DNA from 3 places in the Cobetia sp. LC6 genome. Region 3 is predicted to be linked to each of the others. Evidence: predicted binding sites of a transcription regulator. Region 3 holds the regulator's gene; each other region holds the start of a gene.
The links. The regulator sigma-54, encoded in region 3, starts transcription at its own class of promoters, with help from an activator protein. The targets are predictions, from matches to a motif close to TGGCACNNNNNTTGCTNT.

Region 1: a site for sigma-54 is predicted at 1,213-1,230, ahead of QQF40_RS10335 (sugar phosphorylase). Genes of this name have one in related genera too.
Region 2: a site for sigma-54 is predicted at 1,067-1,084, ahead of QQF40_RS16715 (ammonium transporter). Genes of this name have one in related genera too.

Annotation. Positions count from the first base shown of each region.
Region 1 is NZ_JASSPL010000007.1:139,335-141,536, forward strand. Features, by position in the region: gene QQF40_RS10335 (sugar phosphorylase) at 1-979, opposite strand, end outside; gene QQF40_RS10340 (GlsB/YeaQ/YmgE family stress response membrane protein) at 1,343-1,591, opposite strand; gene nrdR (transcriptional regulator NrdR) at 1,989-2,202, shown strand, end outside.
Region 2 is NZ_JASSPL010000020.1:35,914-38,115, reverse strand. Features, by position in the region: gene QQF40_RS16720 (DUF1989 domain-containing protein) at 1-836, shown strand, start outside; gene QQF40_RS16715 (ammonium transporter) at 1,189-2,202, shown strand, end outside.
Region 3 is NZ_JASSPL010000001.1:41,498-43,699, reverse strand. Features, by position in the region: gene lptB (LPS export ABC transporter ATP-binding protein) at 1-310, shown strand, start outside; gene QQF40_RS00195 (RNA polymerase factor sigma-54) at 544-1,992, shown strand.

The DNA of each region.
Region 1 (2,202 bases), on a different contig from region 3:
CGAGCCCGAAGTAGGACATGTTCTCGGCATGGGGCACGTTGGTCTCGGTGATCAACAGGCTCCCCGGCGCCAGATGGTCGACGATGGCGCGCAGCAGGCGTACCACGGCGTGTGTCTCCGGCAGGTGGATGCAGGGGGTACCCTGGCGCTTCCACAGGAAGGCCACCGCATCGAGGCGGATGATGCCCGCGCCCTGCTCGAGGTAATAAAGCAGGATGCCGATGAATTCGAGCAGCACATCGGGATTGGCGAAGTTCAGGTCGATCTGGTCATCCGAGAAGGTTGCCCAAAGATGGCGCAGGCCACGACGGGTATGCACCGGCGTGAGCAGGGCAGACGGGCGCGGGCGCACCACCTCGGAGACATCGGTGTCGGGGTCCATCTCGATGAAGTAGTCGCGACCGGGCTGCACGCCGGCCAGATAGTCGGCGAACCACAGTGACTCGCGCGAGCAGTGATTGATGACCAGGTCTGCCATCAGGTCGCGGTGCTTGCTCAGGCGCCGGATGTCCTGCCAATCGCCGAGGGCCGGATTGACCTCGCGATAGTGGATGACGCTGAAGCCGTCATCGCTGCTCCACGGAAAGAAAGGCAGCACGTGGACACCGGACAGGCTGTCGTCCAGTCGGCTGGCGAGGAAGTCGTGCAGGGTCGCCAGTGGCGCCTCGCCTTCCTGCTGCAGGCTGTCGCCGTAGGTGATCAGCCACTGATCGCGCTCGCTCCAGAGCGGCTCGCCTTCCGGCACGCGGGGGGTGAGGCGCGTGCGATGGAAGTCCAGTACCGTCTCCAGGCGTCTGAGGACTTCTTCATGACGCTGTGGATAGATCTCTGCGAGCAGACGTGTGGCGTGCGCCTGGAAATCAGCTTGCGAGAGACGTTTGGCGAGAGAGACTCTGGCGTGTGGCCTGGCGTTGCCCTCGCTCGGCGCGGGATCGGCTGCAGTGGAAGTCGAGTGATCGGAAGATGACGTATCGGACATGGGCAATCCTCGTGGCAGCAAAAGCGGTCTGGCTCTGCCGCGTGAGTCGCAATGGGCAGAGCGTGTCGCGGGTGATCTTCGTGAAGCGCGCCAGCGCCATCCTGCGGGGCCGATGGCGAGACAGGCGGGCGCGCATCAGATGAAGTCGACTGGTCGTCGCCTGGTGAAATCATTGAATGGCGCATCGCTCAGCGGCGCCCGTGGGTGGCGGCCTGGCGCCTTTACCCCTGAGTCATGCACGCCTCGGGCCAGATTCGTCAAGCCTGCAAGGGAGGACGGCCAGCCTGCATGTGCCGGCTGGCCGTCCTGTCTGGCGTCATGTGGCCTGAGGCCGGCTGACGCCACTGCGCTTCATGACACGCTTTACTTGCGCAGCACGCGATACAGAATCAGCAGGATGACGGCGCCGAGCACGGCGATGACAAAGCTGGCCAGATTGAATCCCGTCACTTCCCCGAAGCCCATCAGGGTGCCGACCCAGCCACCGACCACGGCCCCCAGGATGCCGATGATGCTGGTGACGATGATGCCACCCGGGTCCTTGCCGGGCACGATCACCTTGGCGATGATGCCGGCAACAAGACCGAATATGATCCATGCAATGATTCCCATGTCGCAGCTCCTTGCGTCATCGTGATCAGTCTCGCGGCAGAGATCATCCGCCGCCAGTCGTGAAAGGATTCCACGGCTCGGGCAAGCGTCCTTGTGAGGCGCTTACCCTGACGTCATCTTTCGGTTATCGCGCGGGGATTTCAAGCCTGCCGAGCAGGATGATGGATGCTTTCGCCGCGGGGCCCGTCACCCGGGGCGACAATGCAGGAAACTCCTGTCACCCTTTGGCCGCTCCCCAAGGCCAGTTCAGATAGGTCGGGGCTGACATAGGCTCCCGTGGCGGGGCCTTAACGGTTACAATACCCGCCATTCGCTGTCATTCGGCTGCGCTGCGCCGCTTCCTCGCTGTGCTTCGCGCGGGGCCGCAGCCACCTCGCACCCAAGCAGGCTCTCCAACATGCACTGTCCCTTCTGTGGAACTCATGAAACCAAGGTCACGGATTCCCGACTGGTGGTCGAGGGTGACCAGGTGCGGCGGCGTCGCCAGTGCGCGGCCTGCGGTGAGCGTTTCACGACCTACGAAACGGCGGAGCTGGTCATGCCGCGCGTGGTCAAGGGCGACGGCTCGCGCGAGAGCTTCGATGAGCACAAGCTGCGTGCCGGCATGCTGC
Region 2 (2,202 bases), on a different contig from region 3:
GCATGGGCGAGCAGACCTTCCGCTGGATCTGCGGTGACCCGGCCAGCGGCCAGTGGCTCAGGGAGCTTGCCCAGCGCCAGGGCTATCGCGTCACGGTGCGTGACTCCACTCATCAGCTGCACAACATCGCGCTGCAGGGCCCGAAGAGCCGCGAGGTGCTGGCGCCGCTGATCTGGAATGCGCGTACCCAGCCAGACGTTCAGGGGCTGGGCTGGTTCCGCTTCATGATCGGTCGTCTGTCGGGGCCGGATGGCATTCCGCTGATGGTGTCGCGTACCGGCTATACCGGCGAGCTCGGTTATGAAATCTGGTGTCATCCCAAGGACGCCCCGGCCGTGTGGGAGGCGATCTGGGCGGCGGGTGAGCCCCATGGCATCGCGCCGCTGGGACTGGATGCCCTCGACATGCTGAGAATCGAGGCGGGGCTGATCTTCGCCGGTCATGAATTCTGCCCGCAGACCTCCCCCTATGAAGCGGGTATCGGCTTCACCGTGCCGATGAAGAGCAAGGAGGATGATTTCGTCGGGCGGGCAGCGCTGCAACGCGAGGCGCCGGAATCACGGCATCGCGTGATGGGCCTGAAGATGCACAGCAGCGAGCTGGTCAGCCATGGCGACCTCGTCTACCACGGCCGCTATCCGGTGGGCGTGGTCACCAGTGCCACCCAGTCGCCGCTGCTCGATCGCTCCATCGCGATGTGCCGCCTGGCACCGGACTTCGCAAGCCCGGGAACCCAGCTTGAGATCGGCCAGCTGGATGGCCATCAGAAGCGCCTCGCCGCCGAGGTGGTGACATTGCCCTTCCATGACCCGGAGCGCCTCAAGGTGCGTAGCTGATCTCACTGCCAGGAGGGGAAGCATGAGAGGTGAGTCGCGAGCAATGACCTGCGTATATGCAGCGCCCTGCAAGTCATCTCACGGTGCATGCCGTGGCCGGCATGCCTCAATAACGCCCATCCTCCTCGCAGGGAAGGCTTCATGGGCTTCATATCTGAAGAGGAGTCCTCGGTTTCAAGAATGATGCAGTAAAAACAACGAATTGCTGAGGGTGGCCAATGAGGGTCATCTGGCATGTCGCTTGCTTTATCCAGCAGGTCCCCTTGAAAAACAACAACAACCCCCGGACGGGCAGTGCCGCTTGCACAGTGAAGCGCGCTGATCCACAGGCTCCGGTAAAGGAGAAAAGACGATGGATGAAAAGACGTTGCAAAGCATATTGGATATGCATCAGGCGATGAACATCGAGGTGTTCTATTGGTGGTGTACCGCCATCATGTTCCTGATCCATGCAGGCTTTCTGGCCTATGAGATCGGTGCCTCGCGTTCCAAGAATGCCTTGGCATCCGGCATGAAGAACGTGCTGACGCTGGCCTCGATCATCCCCGCCTTCTACTTCGTGGGCTGGTGGATCTACAACGCCTTCCCCAACGGGCTGATCCCCATCGAGGCGTCCGCCGCTCTGCCGTGGAGCGCGAGCATGCGTCCGGACGCCGATGACATGGGCACCGGCATCTTCTTCGCTGCCTTTGCCCTGTTCGGCGCGACTACCGGTTCCATCCTCTCGGGGGCGGTGATCGAACGCATCCGCCTGGGGGCCTTCCTGATTCTGGCGGTGATTCTCGGTGCCGGTGTCTGGATCATGGCGGGCGCCTGGGGCTGGCATCCGGATGGCTGGATGCTGCACAAGCTGGGCTACCACGATGTCGGCGCCGCCGGTGTGGTGCACGCCGTGGCCGGCTTCTTCGCGCTGGGCGTGCTGCTCAATCTGGGCGCGCGCATCGGCAAGTACAGTGACGATGGCAAGCCGCAGGTGATCGCGCCGCACAACATGCCGATGACGTTGATCGGCCTGATGCTGATCATCGTCGGTTTCTTCGGCTTCCTCGGTGGCTGCATCATCTTCAACACCGGTGACATCGGCTGGACCACCATCTACGGCAATCGCACCAACCTTTCTGCCTTCGCCTTCAATACCCTGATGGGCTTCGGTGGTGGCGTGATCGGTGCCTATCTGTCCTCGCGTGATCCCTTCTGGACCATGTCCGGTGCGCTGGGCGGCATCATCACCGTCGCGGCGGGACTGGATCTCTACAACCCGGGGCTGGCCTTCGTGCTGGCGGTCACCGGTGGCGCCCTGATGCCGAAGATCGGCGCACTGCTCGAGAAGCGTGGCCTGGATGACTCCGTCGGCGCCTTCGCGGTG
Region 3 (2,202 bases):
CGGCGGGGAGCGTCGTCGGGTCGAGATTGCCCGCGCACTGGCCACCGAGCCGGACTTCGTACTGCTCGATGAGCCCTTCGCCGGCGTCGACCCCATCTCGGTGGGCGAGATCAAGAGCATCGTGCGTCAACTGCGTGACCGTGGCATCGGCGTGCTGATCACCGACCACAACGTGCGCGAGACACTCGATATCTGTGACACCGCCTATATCGTCGGCGATGGTCAGATCATCGCTCACGGTGACGCGGACTCCATCCTGGCCAACCAGCAGGTACGCGACGTCTACCTGGGCCACGAGTTCACGCTCTAGGGCCAGCGGATGCGCTGAGCCCTCCCACGGCGAAAGCTTCATAAGCCGCTGCGTGATTTTATCGCGTAGCGGCTTTTTCATGTCTGACATCAGGCGCATGCATGACGTCCATACCACCTTGGTGTAAACATGGCATGCAAGTTGCTTGAATATTCACTGCAACCACTTGTCAGTGGCCCGAGTCACGGTATAGCGTAGTAAGCACGTTCCTTTGCCGTGAATTGACTGACTCCATGAAACCCACCCTGCAACTCCGCCTCGGCACCTCGCTGACCATGACGCCGCAGCTTCAGCAAGCGATCCAGCTGCTGCAGCTGTCGACGCTCGACCTGCGTCAGGAGATTCAGCAAGCCCTCGAGTCCAACCCCATGTTGGAGCTCGACGAGGACTACGAGTCGCTGGATGTCATCGAGACACAGGATACGAGCGAGATCTCCACTGCCGACTCCTCGAGCGAGATTCCCGAGGCATACCCTCTCGACAGTGACTGGTCGGACCTCTACCAGGACCACGCCGGTAGCCTGACCAGCTCCGGCAGTGGCAGCGGGAGCGAAGAAGGGCCGGACTTCGATCGCAATACCAGCGTCGAGAGCCTGCAGGACCACCTGCGCTGGCAGCTGGCGATGACCGACCTCGATGGCCGTGAACGCCAGATGGCGGAGAGCCTGATCGATGCCGTCGACGGTGCCGGTTACCTGAGCCTGTCACTCGATGAGCTGGTCGATGGTCTGCGCGGCCAGGGCCTGCCCGGCCTCAAGGCCTCCGAGCTCGAGCAGGTACTGCTGCGTCTGCAGCAGTTCGACCCGACCGGCGTCTTCGCCCGCGACCTGCGCGAGTGCCTGCTGCTGCAACTGGCGCTGCTGCCGGATGATCTGCCGCTGCTGGCGCAGGCGCGTCGCCTGGTACGTCAATTCCTCGAGGCACTGGGCAACGATGATCGCAAGCTGCTCAAGCGCCGACTGAGCCTTGACGATGACGAGCTGGATCACGTCATCCGCCTGGTGCGCGCGCTCGATCCGCGTCCGGCATCCGCCTGGGGCGAGCCCGCCAGCGATTACGTGATCCCTGATCTACTGGTGCGTCATACCCGCCACGGCTGGCAGGTCGAGCTCAACCCGGAAGCGCTGCCCAAGCTGCGCATCCAGCCGGAATACGCCGCACTGATCAAGCGTGCCGACAAGTCCGCCGACAACACCTTCCTCAAGGACAACCTGCAGGAAGCGCGCTGGCTGATGAAGAGCCTGTCATCACGCAATGACACCCTGCTCAAGGTCGGCCGCGAGATCATGGCGCGCCAGATCGACTTCCTCGAGCAAGGCGAGGAAGGCATGAAGCCACTGATTCTGGCCAACATCGCCGAAGTGGTCGAGATGCACGAATCGACCATCTCGCGGGTCACGACCCAGAAATACATCCACACCCCGCGCGGCGTCTTCGAGCTCAAGTTCTTCTTCTCGAGCCAGGTCGGTGGCAGCGGCAGTGGCGACGCCCACTCAAGCACCGCCATTCGTGCCCGCATCCGCAAGCTGATTGCGGAAGAACCGGCTCGCAAGCCTCTCTCCGACTCACGCCTGGTCGATCTGCTCGCCAGCGATGGCATCGAGGTCGCACGCCGTACCGTGGCCAAGTATCGCGAAGCGATGGGCATCCCATCCTCCAGCGAGCGCAAGCGTCTGGCCTGATGCGTCACCTGCGGCTGCCATGCGCCTGGTCTCCCTCCTATCATGGCCGTTGCCGCCAACCTCAAACACTGGTTTTCTCTCTCACCAGCCTCTGACATTACTGACACCGGCGCGCCTGGCGCGCGCCCTGTCATTCCGTCAACCGCTCGTCAATGGCCCATCATGGCGCGCAGGATGATGGCAAAAATCCATCATTCCGGCTGCATCATT